DNA from 3 places in the Phocaeicola fibrisolvens genome. Region 2 is predicted to be linked to each of the others. Evidence: riboswitches for the same ligand, from Rfam matches in the RefSeq annotation. Region 2 holds a riboswitch; each other region holds the start of a gene.
The links. A riboswitch is a leader RNA that binds a small molecule or an ion and turns the genes downstream of it on or off. The one in region 2 is predicted to bind cobalamin.
Positions count from the first base shown of each region.

Region 1: another riboswitch for cobalamin. It lies ahead of OCV81_RS10985 (TonB-dependent receptor plug domain-containing protein); the one in region 2 lies ahead of OCV81_RS13250 (TonB-dependent receptor).
Region 3: another riboswitch for cobalamin. It lies ahead of OCV81_RS00690 (anaerobic ribonucleoside triphosphate reductase); the one in region 2 lies ahead of OCV81_RS13250 (TonB-dependent receptor).

Region 1 is NZ_JAOQJI010000025.1:31,436-37,840, forward strand. Features, by position in the region: gene OCV81_RS10975 (ABC transporter substrate-binding protein) at 1-807, opposite strand, end outside; gene OCV81_RS10980 (YncE family protein) at 813-1,928, opposite strand; gene OCV81_RS10985 (TonB-dependent receptor plug domain-containing protein) at 1,941-3,980, opposite strand; cobalamin riboswitch at 4,041-4,254, opposite strand; gene OCV81_RS10990 (potassium/proton antiporter) at 4,633-6,093, shown strand; gene OCV81_RS10995 (RNA degradosome polyphosphate kinase) at 6,090-6,405, opposite strand, start outside.
Region 2 is NZ_JAOQJI010000037.1:11,321-17,725, forward strand. Features, by position in the region: gene argH (argininosuccinate lyase) at 1-748, shown strand, start outside; tRNA gene OCV81_RS13215 (tRNA-Gly) at 826-898, shown strand; tRNA gene OCV81_RS13220 (tRNA-Leu) at 915-1,000, shown strand; gene OCV81_RS13225 (hypothetical protein) at 1,098-1,394, opposite strand; gene OCV81_RS13230 (hypothetical protein) at 1,438-1,578, shown strand; gene OCV81_RS13235 (DnaJ C-terminal domain-containing protein) at 1,660-2,589, opposite strand; gene OCV81_RS13240 (Hsp20/alpha crystallin family protein) at 2,677-3,114, opposite strand; gene OCV81_RS13245 (ArsR/SmtB family transcription factor) at 3,853-4,176, opposite strand; cobalamin riboswitch at 4,302-4,502, shown strand; gene OCV81_RS13250 (TonB-dependent receptor) at 4,588-6,405, shown strand, end outside.
Region 3 is NZ_JAOQJI010000001.1:184,740-191,144, forward strand. Features, by position in the region: gene OCV81_RS00680 (S9 family peptidase) at 1-120, shown strand, start outside; gene nrdG (anaerobic ribonucleoside-triphosphate reductase activating protein) at 959-1,420, opposite strand; gene OCV81_RS00690 (anaerobic ribonucleoside triphosphate reductase) at 1,436-3,847, opposite strand; cobalamin riboswitch at 3,850-4,035, opposite strand; gene OCV81_RS00695 (CCA tRNA nucleotidyltransferase) at 4,292-5,722, opposite strand; gene OCV81_RS00700 (outer membrane protein assembly factor BamD) at 6,032-6,405, shown strand, end outside.

The DNA of each region.
Region 1 (6,405 bases), on a different contig from region 2:
GGCTGCCCCGGCATCCGCATACAAACATCCCGTCGTGCTCTGCCCACCGGCGATATACCAGGCAGAACCGTATTTCAAGTCACTCAATACCGTAGGATGAAAGGTTGCTTTGGCAGCCAAAGCCTTCACCGCCAAGTATTCCTTTTCTATCTGTGCAAAAAGGGAATCACCTTTCTGCGCCTGCCCCACCAGCAAGCCATAAAAGCGCAGCCATTCGGCACGGCCCAACGGAGAAGTCTCCATATAGTCCGCACATTCTATCACAGGCACGCCCAGCTTCCCTACCCGTCCGTAACCGCCACTGTTTTCAAACGGAGAAAGCAGGATGGCATCCGGATGCAGGTCAATGATTTTTTCGATATCCGGATTCATACTGTTTCCACAGTCTACCACTGTACCCTTCCGGCATCCGTCCTGTATTTCCGGCATCTTGAAATATTCCAGGTTGCAGACGCCCTTGATACTCTTTTCGCAACCCAGCTCCTTCAGCACACTTCCATGTACCACCGAATAAACTACTGCCTGTCCCAAAGGCACACGCACCACGGTACCTTCCGGCAGATTTTCCGGCACCGGCCGTGTCTTGTCCGTCAGCAGGTAGGTATGCAGCGTTTTCAGCGTATCCCATGGATTACGGATAGAAACCATCGTATAATCCGGAAACTTCACCACCGACAAGTTGGTGGCATACTTCATTTTCAGGGTATCTCCTCCCTCCTGAACAGAAGAAGTCTTGCTTCCTCCGCCACAGGCAAAGAGAAGCAAGACTAAAGTTACTATATGGGCAGATAGTAAGATTTGTTTCATAAAACTCAATCAATAAAAACGATGGTTTTCGGGTTCTGGCCGCCGCAATCAAACTTTTCGATAAAATTTCCGTTACGGTCAAAGCGGTACATCGTACCATCTGAATTTGAATAGAAAGTCACGCCAATGTAAATGTCTCCATTCTCGTCGTCCACACTCATCATATACACACTTGAAGTGGCTAGTTCAGCGGGTGCATTTTTCAAAAAAGAAGACGAATTGACAGTAGCCGTCTTCACATCATAAGAGAAGAAAGTATTGGTCGTGCTCGTATGGGGCCAATTCGAATAATCCGTTTCCGAATTTACGAAATAGACCATATCATCGCCTACGGTCATATTGGTAGCCACTCCCAATGAAGTGGATTTATAATTGTCTTTCGGATCAATCATCTGAGCAGAATATCCCTTGTCAGCATAATTTCCCCAAGAAATCAGAAAAATCTTTCCATCCTCTTCCAACACCTGATTCGGATTGATATCTACTGTCAACGTAGTTTCCAATTGCATGGTAGCCTCATTGATGACAAACAAATCTGTATGATACTGATATCCTGCATCATTCTTAGTATAGGAATTAGCTACATACAGCTTGCCGTCACATTCTGCAATACCTTCCAGATTAGCTCCTCCCTTGAATGTAGCCACAACTTGTAAAGTATTTGCATCCAGTTTCGTAACCTGTCCACCATATTGTGTCATATAAATGTAGCCATTTTCAGCTGCCAGGTAACGAGGATCACCTTCCGAGGCAGGAATCTCATAACGCTGCTTTTCCACTCCAGCCGTATTCATTCGAATCAGGTACCTGGAACCGGAAATGATAGCATAAAGGTCATTGTTATATTCAATCATGGTCTGACCGGTATCCCCTAACTTAGCCTGATTCTGCGTATAAAAAATATCCTTGATAAAATCGGCATCCTTATCCGGTGCATAAAAAGACAAGGTCGCGTTATTCGCCCCCTGCGTTCCTTCGTTCAAAATAAATGCCCGGTGTGCAGGAAGGGTTACTTGTGAGCCACTGTCATCAAATAACTCCTCATCTTCACTACAAGCTGCCAATGAAGCCCCCAATGCCACCGTGCAGCACAAACTGAAAAATAACTTTCTAAATTGCATAATTATTTAAAATTAAAAATGAATAGCAGCTGTCAGTTTCCATGAACGTCCCGGCATCGGATAATACTTTATCACCTCGTATTGCTCATTCATGAAATTAATCAAATCGGCCTGCAATCTCAGCCTACATGTAGAGAATGAAAACTGCCGGGAAAGCGTCAACGTCTGCTCCACATAGCCTTCAATTTCATTTTCCGGAATATTCTGTGAGAAATAATATCTTTTTCCAACTCCAATCACACTATACCCCAGTTTCACCCAAGGAGTCTCCAAAATCACGGAACCATTGCCATTGTGTTCCGGCGTGTAAGGCAACTGGTCTTTGTAGCTCTTGGAAGTCGGGTCTGTCAAATCAATCGCTTTCTGCCAGGTATAACTGCCCGACACATCGGCTCTGAATCCACTTCCCAACGGAATTCCCATGGAAAGCGTGACATCCGCTCCCCATACATGCGCTTTTCCATAATTGGCCATCTTCCATACATAAGTGGAAGGAAAAGCCACAATCTTGTCTGTCACCTGATTGAAATAGACATCTCCCGTAAATGTCAGATAATCCCAAATTGCATTCTTTTTCGCTCCCCATGTCACGCCCACATTATATTCCTTGGCTTTTTCCGGACGAAGGGAACGGTTTCCCAGCCGATAATAATACAAGTCATTGAAGGTCGGCGTACGGAATGTACTTTTATACATCGCACGCAGAAAAAAATCCTGCTCGCTGAAAGGCTTCCAATTCACCGAAAAAGAAGGAGACAGTTTCTTCAGATCCGCGGGTTTTTCTCCACTCTCTACATGCTCATTGAGGTAGGTGTTGACTAAGGAAGCATCCATCTGTACGCTCCCCCATTGATAACGGGCATGCAAGGCTGTCAGCGAAGTCAGACGGGTAGGAAACGGGCAATCCGGCAGATTACTATCGAGGGTATTCACCGCCAAATCCTGTGCCAATGACAAGGAAAAGCCTGCGAAGAGCTGATACAAAACCGCTCCCGATACATAATATTCATGCTGGGTATAATGGTCGGTAGACACCCCTCCCTCATACTGTACTCCCTTATCCTGGTATTTGTTCCACGCATAATTGTATTTTGCCTGCACCTGCAACGACCATTTCTCGGAAATCTTGTCCTGATACTTGGCCTGCACAAACGCATTCTTGTCCCACAAGCGTTCATTCGAAACCGGGTTATAGAAAATCACAGCCCCCGGAAGTCCTCGTTCCGATTGGTAATAATAAGCCTTGACACTCAGTTTCTGATTCTCCTGGAAGTCATGAAACAAGTTCCACTCCGTGTGCCAGGAATTTACCTCTGAATTGCTTCTTTTTTCAGTCTGCGTATATTTCCCGTTTTTCAACAGAAAAGGATACTGTCCGTCCGACCGTAAATAATCCCCGTCGACCGACAATACCGTCCGCTTACCCAACTGCTGTCCATAACGAAAATAAGGATTGACCAGCCCGAAAGAGCCTCCCTTTGCCTGAAACAGCAACTGCCATTTCCGGTCTCCCAGAAACTCCGGACGCGAAGTCTCTATGTTCAATACACCAGCCGACGCATACAACCGGGCCGATTGAAGCATATCTTCATTCTGCCCTACGCTCAACGACAAAGACTGTACATTATCCAACGAAAAACGTCCGATATCTATCTGTCCCGCCTGACAGTTACTGACAGCCACCCCATCATAGCTGATGGCCGTATGGGCCGCTCCCATGTTACGGACAGAAACCGTTTTCAGTCCTCCCGTACCCCCATAATCACGCACATCCGTTCCCGCAAAGCGACGGACCGCATCGGCCATGTTCTGGATTCCCAAATCGTCCATTATGTCTTTTCCCAAACGTTGTACCGGAACCACGGAGGAGATTTTATTCGTCGCCCTCCGTACACTCACCGTCACATCCGGAATCTGATGCACTTTTCCCGTAATGCTGTCCGAATCGGTCTGTTGCGCAAAAACACTGCCCTCTCCTGCAAGGACACACAGACACACGAGTATAAAAAAACGATAGCCGACTACAAAGGCCGGTTCATTCCATCTTTTCATCCAAAATTCTAATTGTAATTCTACATTACGCACGTTCTTGCCATCCTTTCCTCGAGAATGCAAGCATGACTTTGTTTTGCAGGTCTTCTGACTTACTCCCGTTTGTCTTGCCTTCCCATCTTTCATTGAAAGACAGTGGCCTGGTAGTCGGTAGACAAACGTCGAAACGCTGGAGTTCACAGCAGCGGGACTGTCCGGGATTTTCACCCGATTCCCTTTTCATCCGTGATTTCGCCAAACGGAAATCCAAACGGAACAAAACATTGCAAATATACGGTTTTCTTGAAAAACAAGAATAAATTTCTACAAAATTATAGGACAATCCTTTTCTTCCTTACACATTCTTTGAAACTCCCTCAGATATTCTTCAAAACACTTCCATAAATTCTCTGTTCCACTGTTTGGTTTTTGTATTTCACACTGTGAAATATATATCCCACACTGTGGTTTTTATATCCCACACTGTGGGACAGAGAAAATATCCAGTAATTTCCATTTTTACACAAGGATGTCTGAAAAAAATGATAAGGACGAACCAAAATAAAAAATCCACAAAAATTTTCATGAAAAGCCCTTATCTACAAAACATTTTCTTACCTTCGGACATTAATATTTACACAAACCTTTACTTTTATTAATCACTTAAGGCATTATGATTTTTACGGCAGAAAATATTTTGATGATTGGGTCAATCCTGATTTTTTCCAGTATTCTTATCAGCAAGACCGGATACCGGTTTGGAATCCCTACCCTCTTACTCTTTCTGGTGGTGGGAATGCTTTTCGGAAGCGACGGATTGGGATTGCAGTTCAACAGTGCTTCGGATGCACAGTTTATTGGTATGATGGCATTGAGCATCATCCTTTTTTCCGGAGGTATGGACACGAAATACGGCGACATCAAGCCGGTACTCACTCCGGGAATTGTTCTGTCGACTGCCGGCGTCCTGCTCACCACCTTGCTGACTGGTGTGTTCATCTTTTATATTTCCGACTGGAACCAGACCAACATCGAGCTGACCTTGCTCACATCCCTGCTGCTGGCCGCCACCATGTCGTCTACCGACTCGGCGTCTGTGTTCAACCTGCTCCGTTCGCAGCGGATGAACCTGAAGCAGCATCTCCGCCCGATGCTGGAATTGGAAAGTGGAAGTAACGACCCGATGGCCTACATGCTGACCATCGTACTGATACAAGTCATCTCCAGCGGAAGCCATCCCGACTTTCTGCTCATCACGAAAGATTTGCTGGTACAGTTCTTTTTCGGAGGGGTCATCGGTTATGCCATGGGACGCTTCAGCGTATGGCTCATCAACCGCATCAACCTGTCGAACAGTTCTCTCTACTCCATCCTTCTGCTCAGTCTGGTCTTCATCACCTTTACCATTACCGACCAGCTGAAGGGAAATGCCTACCTGGCTGTGTACATCATGGGCGTGATTCTGGGAAACACCAAACTGGCTTTCCGGAAAGAAATCAATACGTTCATGAGTGGACTGACCTGGCTCTTCCAGATTATCATGTTCCTCACGTTGGGATTGCTGGTCAACCCGCACGAAATGCTCGACCTGGCCGCAGTGGCCTTGCTGATTGGTGCCTTCATGATTATCGTGGCACGTCCGCTCAGCGTATTCCTCTGCCTGCTTCCATTCCGGAACATCACCGCCAAAGGCAAATTGTTTGTCTCATGGGTCGGGTTGAGAGGAGCTACCCCCATCATTTTCGCCACCTACCCCGTACTGGCCGAAATCGAGGGTTCCCAACAGCTGTTCAACATTGTCTTTTTCATCACCCTCGTGTCACTGGTCATTCAGGGAATGACCATCACGAAGGCCGCCAAACTGCTACACTTAGACTTGCCGGCTCCCAAGGAAGGCAATGAATTTGGAGTGGAACTGCCAGACGAAATCGACACCCGCCTGAACGACCTCACCCTGACACCGGAAATGCTGGCCACCCAGAACAAGCTGGCCGACATGCAGATTCCGAAAGGTACGCTGGTCATGCTGGTGAAACGCGGCAGTGAGTTTCTCATCCCCAACGGGCAAATGGAACTGAAGCCGGGAGACAAGCTGCTGCTCATTTCCGAAAACGAACACAAGCCGGCTGATTAATCCTCAGCCAGCTTGCGTTTCAAGTATTCATAAAAATCATATTGTGCCCGCACGTCGTCATTCCCCGGTTTCCGTTTAAAGACATTCTGCAAATGATTGTCCACCCAGCAAGCCTTCCGGTTGGCCGAAAGCTGCAGGTTCAGCATATCGGTCAGTTCCTGCCGGAGCTTCCCGTCCAAAATGGGAGTGACCGCCTCGATGCGGCGATACAAATTGCGACGCATCCAGTCGGGTGAACCGATAAACACCTTTGGGTCGCCCCCGTTACCGAAATACCACACACGGGCATGCTCCAGAAACGTATCCACGATG
Region 2 (6,405 bases):
TGCGGCAGGTTATGGCTCTTCTTTCCCCTTGGATCGGGAGATGACTACCCGTCTGCTGGGATTTGATTCCATGAACTACAATGTGGTGTATGCCCAGATGGGACGTGGAAAGGTGGAACGCAACGTATCGTTTGCGCTGGCTTCCATTGCCGGCACCTTGTCGAAGATGGCCTTTGATGCCTGTATGTTCAGCTGTCAGAACTTCGGATTCGTGAAACTGCCCGATGAATGTACCACCGGTTCCAGTATCATGCCTCACAAGAAAAATCCGGATGTGTTCGAACTGACCCGTGCCAAATGCAACAAAATCCAGGCACTTCCGCAGCAGATTATGATGATTATGAACAACCTGCCTTCTGGCTATTTCCGTGACCTTCAGATTATCAAGGAAGTGTTCCTCCCGGCATTCGAGGAACTGGAAGACTGCTTGCAGATGGCTACTTACATCATGGACAAGATTAAAATCAACGAGCATATTTTGGACGACGACAAGTACCTGTATATGTTCAGTGTGGAAGAAGTGAACCGTCTGGCAGCAGAAGGCATGCCGTTCCGTGACGCCTACAAGAAAGTGGGTTTGGACATCGAAGCCGGTAAGTTTACTCACGAAAAAACCGTGCATCACACCCATGCCGGAAGTATCGGCAACTTGTGTAACGACAAGATTGAGGAGTTGATGCAGCAGGCTGTGAGCGGATTCAGCTTTGACAAAGTGGAAGCGGCTGAAAAAGCCCTTTTAGGCCGATAAACGTATAAAAATTAAGAAGAAAACGGGTGAAATGTTTGGAGTGTATTGCAAAACTCCCTACATTTGCACCCGTAAACGCGGAAATAGCTCAGTTGGTAGAGCATAACCTTGCCAAGGTTAGGGTCGCGAGTTCGAGTCTCGTTTTCCGCTCTTTCTTTGAAAGGATGCTCGAATGGTGGAATCGGTAGACACGAGGGACTTAAAATCCCTTGGCCAGTAATGGCTGTGCGGGTTCAAGTCCCGCTTCGAGTACAAAGAATACCTTGTAATCGCTTGATTATGAGGTTTTTTTGTTTTTATAGGTAGTCGAAAGCAACACTATTCACATATTTAAGGCTATTATAATTTTTCAGATACAGTTCATGATAATGCTAACCATCATTTCTTTTTCCTCAATTCTGGATTCGGCAATCATGATTGTAAGTGCCACAAGTGTATAATCTGCTATTCTCTTGTTGCCATTTTCATCGTATAGGATACCGTTCTTGTCGAGGAAATGTTGAGTCTGTGTTTTCCCAGACATAGCACCATGCTGAGTGGTGGTCGCAAATTCTGCGACTACCACTTGACCCTCTAATTCTTCATGCATGGCATTGTGAATATGCTTACCAATTGTTTTGACATCTCTATCAAATAAGGTGGCCATCTGCTTTCGATTTAGCCATACTGTATTTAATATACAGTGGAATATGGAAACGATTCCATACGAATTGTCAATCTATATAAAGACTGACTTAACGGCACACTGCCAACTATGGAGTCTGGCCTATCTGATAGCAAAGGATGAAAACAACCGTGTTTTCGCCTCTGTGGTTTATTCCAATGAGTAGTGATATCTCATATCCACACAAAAAAAACCGTAGGAGGCCTCCGCATTTGCGGAAACCTCCTACGGGGTTGCTTATATCTTATCAGCTGGCAGCGCGCAGCTGGTTGAACAAATCTTTCTGTTTTTCGGTCAATGAAGTCGGTATCTTCACGTTGTACGTTACAATCATGTCACCAAACTGACCGGGTTGTTTGTAGACCGGGAATCCTTTGCCCCTCAGACGTACCTGCGTACCGTTCTGTGTGCCCGGTTTTACTTTCAGCCGGACCATACCGTCCATGGTTCTTACCTGTACTTCTCCACCCAGTACGGCGGTGTACAAGTCGACATCCACGTGGGTATAAAGGTCGTCGCCTTCCCGTTCAAAAGTAGCATCCTTGTCAATCACGAATGTGATGTACAAGTCACCGTTTTCAGCTCCGTTCATGCCCTTCTCTCCATAGCCTTTCAGCCGGATGGTCTGTCCGTCGGCTACTCCCGCCGGGACGGTGATACGGATGTTCTCACCGTTGACGCTGAACGTTTGCTTGTGGGTGACGTATGCTTCACTGAGTGACAGATGCATCTGGGCCTCTATGTCGCCACCCTTGGCCCGCATGCTGTATCCTCCACGACCACCGCTTCTGTGTCCGAAGAGTTGTTCGAAGAAGTCTGAGAAACCGCTTGCGCCTGCTCCTCCGAATCCTCCGCTGAACTCGTCGCCATTCATGGAGTACCAGTAGCCTGAGCCACCGTTCTCCTGCTGGGCCCGACTGTATGCCTCACGTTCCTGCTTGAATTCATCAGCGTGTTTCCAGTGTTCCCCATATTCATCGTATTTCTTTCGCTTTTCCGGATCGCTCAATACTTCATGGGCTTCATTCACCTGCTGGAACTTTCCTTCCGCCGATGGGTCATCCTTGTTCAGGTCAGGATGGTATTTCTTTGCCAGCTTCCGGTAGGCTTGCTTGATTTCATCCTGTGTGGCATTACGGTCAACACCCAATATTTTATAGTAATCAATAAATGCCATATATCAATCGTTTTTAGTGGGTTCCAGAATAAAAAACTCTCGCCCGCAGGGAAGTGCAGACGAGAGTTTTTCAATTAATTGTTATGATTAATGTATCTCAATCACACGGTTTACTTTTGCTTTTTCTTCTTCAGAATACTTCGGCAAATCAATTGTCAATACACCATCTGCCACGTTTGCACTGATTTTGTCTTTATCTACATTGTCAGGCAAATAGAGTGACTGTTGGAATTTTGAGTAAGAGAACTCGCGACGCAAGTACTTCTTGTTTTCTTTGTCCTTTTCGTTGTTTTCGCTCTTCTTTTCCATGGAAATAACCAGTTCGTTGTCTTCACCCAGATGGATGTTGAAATCGTTCTTCGTCATTCCCGGAACTGCAACTTCTACCTTGTAGTCTTTGTCGCTTTCCACTACATTGATTGCAGGGGCAGTAGCGTTAGCTTTTACCATCCAATCGTTATCAAAGAAATCATTAAAGATACTTGGTAACCAGTTCTGATTGTAATATTTTCTAGTCGGCATCATAGTTGTAATCTCCTATATTTTATTTTTTTATTATCAATTTGTTTCTGAACCCGAGCTCCTTGAGGTCTTTCAACTTCTTGAAGTTCAAGTTCACTTCTCTATTTGCAAAGGCTGTGCCACAAACGGGTGCCATAGCTGCCTTTTTTGTGAATATTTTTGATAACTTCCTTATTATAAGATGGTTACATTCTCCGCTTCGTTTGCTGGGAATTATGACTTTTGTGTACCGTGTAGAAAATAGTAACAAATTGTCACCTGTAAATAGATGAATACCGACAAAAAGTCCATTTTGTTGACATATTGTCATGTATATCGCCGCAGACGTGGCAAAACTTGGATTCGATGAAGGCTGATATGTGCCGGTGGCATGCGACAGGCCATTGAGACCGATGTGCAGCCGTTTTCCGGCTTTTGCGGTGCAAGGAATAGGGATATTTCCCGGAAATGGCAGGATGCTTTCAGAGAAACGTCCGGTAGATTTTTACGTTTCCTAGTTTGAAAACGTTCGTTTTCCGTGGCTGAACCGTATGTTTTTCAGTAGTGAAACCTAGGTTTCCTAGGTGGGAAACGTAGACAATGCCGGAAAGAAAGCCTTTCTTCGTCGGGACGTTTTTGGCTTTGCGTGTAAGTGATTCCCATGCGGTCGTCTGCCTTCGTCAGTTTCACGTTGAGGTTGTTTTTGGGGACGACTTTGCTTGTATGATGGGAGCCTTGTATTTAAGGTACAAAAGAGCTTGCTTAGCAGCAGCCCTTTTTCTTGCAGATAGGTTGTCCGAAGAAGTCGGTAAACATCTTCTGAGCCAGTGCCCAGTTTTCCTTGTGGATGCAATACTTTACCTTGGGTGGCTCGATTTCGCCTTGAATCAGTCCGGCTTCTTTCAGTTCTTTCAAGTGCTGCGAAACCGTGGCCTTGGCTATCGGCAGTTCATCGTGGATGTCGCCGAAGAAACAGCTCTCCTGTTGTATCAGGAATTGCAGGATGGCCATGCGGGCAGGATGGCCCATCGCTTTGGCAAACCGGGCTATCCGTTCTTGCTCTTCTGTGTATTTTTTATCGGTCATAAGCTTTTTCTCTATTTATTGTTCGCTAAAATACGAATAATAAGATAGACAGGCAATAAAAGGAACGTTTTTTAACAAGATAAAATATTTTGTCCGTTTTATAAGAAAAATTTGTCAAATTGTCTTATCTTTGCCTCCGAATGGTTCCGAGTGTCTGTTCAGGCCCTCGGATGAAAAGGGAATCAGGTGCAAGTCCTGAACAGTCCCGCTGCTGTAAGCTCCATTCAACCTGCTGGAAAAGACTCATGCCACTGATGACTGAACACAATCGGGAAGGCTCCAGGAGGGGAGTAAGTCAGAAGACCTGCCATCATACATGTTAACCACGCTCGTGGGATTAGGTGGTTAAAACGATTTGGATTTTCAATTAGTACGGAAAAAAGTATGGGTAGACGGAAGTTTCTGTCTGTCATGCTGGGGGGTATTCTATGCCTTGGGAATACTGTGACTCTTCGTGCGCAGAGCAGGCTCGACAGCTTGCAGCACTTGGACGAGGTGGTGGTCACGGTACGTGCGTTGCCCAAGGAAGTGATACCCGTGCAGCAACTGGCGGGTGAACAGCTCAGCCGGTTGTCATCGCACAGCGTGGCAGATGCCCTGAGGTATTTCTCGGGTTTGCAGATAAAGGACTATGGCGGCGTGGGCGGTCTGAAGACGGTCAACATCCGGAGCATGGGCACGAACCATGTGGGGGTGTTCTACGATGGCGTGGAGCTGGGGAATGCCCAGAACGGGACGGTCGATTTGGGACGTTTCTCGCTCGACAACATGGAGTCTGTCACCTTGTACAACGGACAGAAGAGTGCCATTTTCCAGCCGGCCAAGGATTTCGGTTCGGCAGGTTCCATTTATTTGCAGTCTCGGGTGCCTGTGTTTTCCGGAAAAGAATTGCAGCATGTCAAGGCGACTTTCAAGACGGGTTCGTTCGGGCTGGCCAATCCTTCCTTGTTGTGGGAGCGGAAGCTGACGGAACAAGTGAGCACGTCGTGGAGTGCGGAATACTTGTACACCACGGGAAAATACAAATTTTCCTACCGCAAGCAGGACGGGTATGACACCACTGCCGTGCGGCAGAACGGCGATGTGAATGCGTTGCGGGTGGAAGGGGGCTTTTATGGAAAGCTGCCGCGGGGCTATTGGCGGGCGAAGTCGTACTTGTATCGTTCGGAACGGGGATACCCGGGAGCGATTGTGCGCAACAAGTTCTCGCACGAGGACCGGCAGTGGGATACGAATTTCTTTACGCAGGGGGCGTTCAAGAAGGATGTGGCCGACTGGTACAGCCTGATGGCGCACGTGAAATATGCGTATGATTACTTGCATTACTTGGCCGACCCGCACAAGGACGAGTCGCTGATGTACACCAACAATCATTATTACCAGCAGGAGGGGTATGCCTCTTTGGCCAACCGCTGGGTGCTGACCTCTTTTTGGGAAGTCAGTCTGTCGGCGGATTACCAGTTTAATCTGCTGAATGCCGACCTGACGGATTTTGCCTATCCTCGCCGGCATACGGAAATGGTGGCTGTGGCTTCGGCCTTGGATTATCACGGACTCAAGTTGCAGGGCAGTCTGCTGGGCACGTTTGTGCAGGAGCGGGTAGAAGGCTCCGGAAGGGCGGCTCCCCACAAGCGGGAGTGGACACCTGCGCTGATTGCTTCCTATCGGCCTTTTCAGAAAGAAGATTTTCACCTGCGGGCTTTTTACAAGCGGATTTTCCGGATGCCTACGCTGAATGATTTGTATTATACTTTTATCGGTAACGTGGATTTGAAGCCGGAGTTTACGAACCAGTTTAATGTGGGGTTCACTTACGGCAAGTCGTGGACCGGCAGCTGGCTGCGTCACCTGGAGCTGCAGGTGGATGCGTACTACAATGAGGTGGAGAACAAGATTGTGGCTACTCCGACTTCCAACTTCTTCCGCTGGACGATGGTCAACTTGGGACGGGTGGAAATCCGGGGTGTGGATGCGGCGTTGCAGAGTGTGTGGCAGTATGGCAGGCATACGATGTTGACGGCCCGGGTGAATTATACTTACCAGAAGGCACAGGATTTTACCGACCCTGCGGCAGAGTTTTACGGGGGGCAGATTCCCTATATCCCCTGGCACAGCGGTTCGGCGGTGCTCAACCTCAACTGGAAAAAATGGGAAACCAACTATAGCTTTATTTATACCGGCGAGCGATACACCTCGCAAGCCAATATCCCGGTCAATTACCAGCAGCCG
Region 3 (6,405 bases), on a different contig from region 2:
CCGGGCCAGCGCCACGGTTTCGGCGACATGGATGAATATTTCTACTGGCGCATGGTGGATTTCTTCTCGAAATACCTGAAAGGAAAGCAGGAGGATTCGGTGGATATTCCCCAGCGATAACTCTTCATTATGTGAGATAACTTTATACAGCGGGAGGGCTTTGGGAGTCATTCCGCTGTTTTTTTTGTGGATACTTTCCTATTTGTGTGAATGGAATAAAGAATAAGGCTTTCTTTTTGTTCAGGCTTGCTAAATTTTATGCTTAATCAGCGAACCCCTCAGGTTTCTACGTTGAATCATGAAAACCGGGGATGTAGGGAGAAACATTGTTTTGCGAGGATGGATGGTGAGTGTTTGTCCTTCCAATAGTTGACGTATGGATACAAAAAAAGCGAGAGCTCATCGAACCTCCGCTGCCTTCCTAAAGAACCCCCATTTAAGGGTTCTTTTCATCTTCTTAATTTTTGTGTCTTTGTTATCCTTTCTACCTTTTCTTTTTACCAGAAGATATTCCAATACCTTCTCAAACCTAATTCCTGAAAACTTTTACCTTTAAAATCTAATACCTGTACTTAAAAATAATCTAATACCTTAATAGTCTAGCTAATACCTTAAATAAATTGCTTTTTACCTTTTTAGTCTCTCTAATACCTTATATATTTCTTTTTTCTTTTTACCTATCGGTTTCACAACCACACTGCAAAGGTAAATCTTTTTTTATTGACTGCAAGAAGTAGTACATTCTTTTTTTAATAAATAGTTGTTTTCATGATATAAATCAAGAAAAGGCATATTTTGCCATTTGTGTGCGGAAACGGAATCCCGTGTGCGAGAACGGTGATTTTTGTGCACGGTAACGAATGAGAAATAGGAAGAAAGTGATAAAATGAATGCCACATTTTTAGTTGCGAATTTATGAACTAAAAATGCGGCATGTGTCAAAAATGTGGGTAAGTCTTTATTTGAGTTTAAGAATCCGCTGGTTGCTGCTTCCACAAAAGTCGAGAAAAGGAGAATAGAGCGACTCGATGAAAGGACCGTCCACCAGCACATGGATGTAGGGGAGGAGTTCTTTGCGTTCCGGGTCCTGAAGGAGCTGTTCGTAGGTGTAGCCCGTATAGCACCAGATGTGCATTCCTGTGCGCTGGCTGATGGCTTTCAGTACCGGGAGAAACTCTTTCGGGTTGTAGAAAGGGTCTCCTCCCGAGAAAGTCACTCCGTCGAGCAACGGATTGGCATTGATTTCCTGAATCATCTGCTCCAGTACTTCCGGTGTGAGTGGTTTCCCGGCCCGAGGGTTCCAGGATTCCGGGTTGTGACAGCCCTTGCAACGGTGGCTGCATCCGGCCAGGTAGATGGAATACCGGATGCCCTCTCCGTCGACAATGGTTTCTGGATATGTATATAAATAATGTAACATCACTCGTAAAAAGGGTTATGCATGCTTTACACGGTCACGCTCTTCCGCCCGCTTGGCCGAGTTCCAACTGTTGAGGTCGCCTGTCAGGTAACCTGTGATGCGGCGCATGCGCAGGATGTTCTCCCCGTTACATACCGGGCAGCGGCTGTAGATAACTCCCTTGTAACCGCAGTCGTGGCAGGTGTCTACTGGATGGTTGATGGAGCCGTAGCCAATCTGTTCGTCGTGCATCACCTTGACAATCTTGGCGATGGCCTTCACGTTCTTCTGCGCTTCTCCATCCAGTTCCACGTAGGTGATGTGGCCGCCTCTGGTCAGGGCATGGAAAGGAGCTTCCCGCTTGATTTTCTCTACAATCGTAATCGGCTCCTTCACGTCCACATGGAACGAATTGACATAGTAGTCGCGGTCGTTCACTCCTTCGATGAGGCCGTATTTTCGTTTGTCCATCCGGGTGAAACGGCCGGAAAGTCCTTCTGCCGGGGTAGCCAGCACGGAATAGTTCAAACCGTATTTCTGCTTATAAGCCTCCGCTACTTTGTTCATTTCTTCTACGGCTGCATAGAGCGTTTCCCAGGCTTTCGGATTATGCCCGTGTCCCTGTCCGTAGAGTGCCACCATGGCGTTGTGCCCTCCGATGAAGCCGATGCCCAAGGTACCCTGGTTCAGCACGTCGCCCACCTCCTCATTCGGATGACGCTGTGCACCGCCTTTCCATACGTTGTTGCCCATCATGAACGGGAACTGCCGGGCGAGGGCCGTACGCTGGTATTGGTAGCGGGTGTATAATTGCTCGGCAATGAATTCCGCCATGGAGTGAACCGACTGGAGGAAGAATTCCTTGGCTTTTTCTAGACGATTTTCTGGAGTTTCGTCCACAAAAGCTTCCGCTTTGCGATGCGCTTCGATGGCCAGTCGCGGCAGGTTCATGGTCGTGAAAGAAAGATTGCCTCGTCCCAGTGAGGTCTTTTCTCCGTGCAGGTTCTCGAACACACGGGTACGGCATCCCATGGTCGCCAGCTCGTAGCGGTAGCGTTTCGGGTCGTCGGCCCGCCATTTCTCGTGCGTGTTGAAAGGGGTGTCCAGGAACATGAAGTTCGGGAACAACGCCTTGGCCGTGGTGCGGCAAGCCTGCAGGAAGAGGTCGAAGTTCGGACATTCGAAAGTCACCTTTCCTTCAAGGGCCGCTTCAAAGTCCTGCATGGCCAGCTGGTAGTCGGCATCGGAATAAGTCACCCCGTTTTTGACCTTGAAAATCTGAATCGGGAACACCGGTACCTCTCCGTGGTTGCCCAAGCCTTCGATGGTGGCTTTCAACAGTTCCTGAATGACCATTCTTCCCTCAGCCGAGGTGTCGGTACCGTAATTGATGGAACTGAAAACCACCTGGTTTCCTCCGCGGGAATGCATAGTGTTCAGGTTGTGGATGAAACCTTCCATGGCTTGGTGCGTGTCTTTGCGGGTCTGTGTCAGCGTCTTGCGCAACGCGTAGTCCAGTTCTTCCTGTGTCAGCGTAAGGCCTTGGTTTGCCAGAAAGCTGAGGTAAGTAGTACGTGTTTCTTCTCCGGCTTCGATGCCCTGGAAATGCGTACGTATGCCTTTGAGGATTTCTTTTTCGTCGGTTTCTATTCCCTTGAGGTCGAACAACAAGCTGAGGAGTGTGGCCAGGATTTTCTGGAAACTCTTCAGTACCCCTTTGGCCATGAAGAAGTCGAAGGCCGGAATAGCCTGTCCTCCATGCTGTTCGTTCTGGTTGGTCTGGAAGATGATGGTGGACAGGGTAGCATAGCTCTGGATGGACTGCGGCGTACGGATGCTGCCGTTTTTGGTATGGAAACCCCGTTCGAATAGGTCGTCCAGGTCGTACTGGATACAAGTCGTCGTTTTAGTGGGGTAATAATCTAGGTCGTGAATGTGGATGTCGCCCAGCTGGTGTGCCTCGGCATACTGCTTGGGTAGCAAATATTTGTAGGTGTAATCCTTGGTGATTTCAGAAGCGAACGTCATCATCTGTCCGGCCGGCGTATGACTCGACATGTTGGCGTTGCTCAGGTTCACATCGTTCTTGTCGATGGCCACGATGCCGTCCATGATGTGCTTGATACGCGTCTTACGCTCCCGTTCAGTGTTACGCCACTGGCGGTAGATAATGTATTTCTTGGCCACCTCCGGCTGTACCTTCATCAGTTCGTTTTCCACGAGGTCCTGGATATCTTCCACCCCGATGGTCTGTTGGGTGAAATGCGACACTACCTGCCGGGTGATACCTTCTATTTCCTCCTCCTGGAAGTCGATGCCGGTTGCCTTGAACGCTTTACCGATGGCATTGGTGATTTTGGCGGCCGAAAAGTTCTCCTGCTTTCCGTCGCGCTTGATGATACGGATTTCTGTCAGATTCATTTTTCTGTAAATTAAAGAGTGAGACATAAATTTAGGCTTTCCCGGGCAGGTCTTCTGACTGATCTCTCGCCGTAGACGCCTTCCCATGAGTGGGCTCACAGTGGCTTGCAGAGCGTGTCACGGTTTCCACAAGAATCACAGCAGCAGGTACTGTCGCCGATTTGCACGGCATTCCCTTTTGAAACGGTTAAGTTACCTTCGGAAAAGTGAGACAAAGATAGACGTTTGGGAGGAAAATAAAAAATGAGAATTTAGATGAGTCTCTAAATTTGGAGAACTTTTCCAGCGTAAATTAGGTCTACAGCATACTGTGGATGTGTATTTTGGTAAACTGTAATTTATACAGGTTTTTGAATATTGGAAACTTCCGGATTATTCCTTAGTTTAAGAGAGGAAGGAAATAGGAGAAGAAAAAGTCTCTCACAACCTCCGGCAGCAGCCAGCATACGGGGGTTGTGAGAGATGGGCAGATTATTTCTTTTCAGGCAGGTTGACCGGTTTCAGGCCCATCTGCTCCGCTTTCTTCAGCATAAAGTCGAAGGCCGCATCGTGTTCGTTCGGAATCACCCCGTCGAGAATGGCGTCCTTGATGGAACTTTTCAGGCTGCCGATTTCACGGCAAGGCTGGAGGTTGAACACGTGCATGATTTCAGCCCCGTCTACCGGCGGCTGGAAGTTCCGGATACGGTCTTTCTCTTCCAAATCCTTCAGTTTCTGGCGCACCAGCTTGAAATTGTCCAGGAAGCGCTGTTTGCGGGCTTCGTTCTTCGAGGTGATGTCGGCCTCGCAGAGCATCATCAGGTCGTCGATGTCGTCGCCGGCCTCAAACAGCAGACGGCGGACCGCTGAATCGGTCACTTCCTCGTCGGCAATGACGATGGGGCGCATGTGCAGTCCCACGAGCTTCTGCACGTATTTCATCTTTTCGTTCATCGGGAGTTTCATTTTGCGGAAAATTTCCGGAATCATCTTTTCCCCGATGAAATTATGATTGTGGAAAGTCCATCCCGCCTTGGGTTCCCAGCGTTTCGTTCTCGGTTTGCCGATGTCGTGGAGCAGGGTCGCCCAGCGCAGCCACAGGTCATTGGTCACTTTGGAGATGTTGTCCACCACTTCCAGGGTATGGTAGAAATTATCCTTGTGCCCGCGTCCGTTGCGTACTTCCACTCCTTGCAGAGCCACCAGTTCCGGGAAAATCAGTTCCAGCAGTCCGCAGCGGTCCAGGTCGATAAACCCTTTCGACGGAACCGGCGACAAGAGTATCTTGTTTAGTTCGTCGGCGATGCGTTCGCGGGAGATTATCTTGATGCGGTCCTTGTTGCGTTCCAGTGCCGCAAAGGTCTCGTCGTCGATGTAGAAATTCAGCTGTGTGGCAAAGCGGATGCAGCGCATCATGCGCAGCGGGTCGTCGCTGAAGGTGATGTCCGGGTCGAGCGGTGTACGGATGGTCCGTTCCTTCAGGTCATCCAGTCCTCCGAACGGGTCCACCAGCTCTCCGTAGCGGTCCTTGTTCAGACAGACCGCCATGGCATTGATGGTAAAGTCCCTCCGGTTCTGGTCATCTTCCAGCGTACCGTCTTCCACCACGGGTTTGCGGCTGTCGTGGCTGTACGATTCTTTCCGTGCCCCCACGAACTCCACTTCCGTGTCCTTGAATTTGACTTGTGCCGTACCAAAATTCTTGAATACGGATATATGAGCACCTCGTCCCAGCTTCTTCCCGAAAGCCTGTGCGATTTCAATTCCGCTTCCCACTACCACTACGTCGATGTCTTTGGAAGGCCGGTGCAGGAAGATGTCTCTCACGTATCCTCCCACCACATAACATTCCAGTCCCAGCTCATCGGCTGTTTCCGAGATCAGTTTGAAAATTCGGTCGGTGAAGTGTTCTTTTAATTCCATTCGATGTATCTTTTTCAATTTGCCTGCAAAGGTACAAAAAATCCTGTGAAATTCTGCACCGGCCTTTATTGTGGCGTGTGGAGGTAGAAGGAAAAACGTCAGGGCGTTTAGGTGAAGACCTTTCTGTAATTTGTAGGGTTTCCGTATGCAAGCCGTATGTTTCCCGTTGCAGAACCGTACGTTTCGCTGTCGGGAAACGTACGGTTTCGGAAAGGAAGACCTTGAAAATGCGGTGAAAAAAGAAAAAATGTGCGGAAGAGTTCCGGAAAATAGTTGTATTTTTGCCGCTATAGAATCATGTATAAACGTATGAAAAAGATAGGATTATTGATTTTTCCCATGGCGGTGGCACTGTGTGGATGCCAGAGTGACGAAAAGCGTGCCGGCGAATTGTTCCAGCGTGCAGAGACGGCATACGCTGCCGGTGAGTATAGTTTGGCCAAGTTGCAGATTGACAGCATCCGGAACCTGTATCCCAAGGCTTTTGAGGTGCGGAAAGCCGGCATCAAGCTGATGCAGCAGATTGACCTTGCCGAGCAGACCAAGACCCTGACTTATTTGGACAGCATGATGACAGTGAAGCAGGCTGCCCTCGATTCTATTAAAGGGAAGTTCGTGTTGGAAAAAGATACCGCCTACCAGGAAGTAGGCAATTATTTCTATCCCACGCAGGTGGTCGAGAA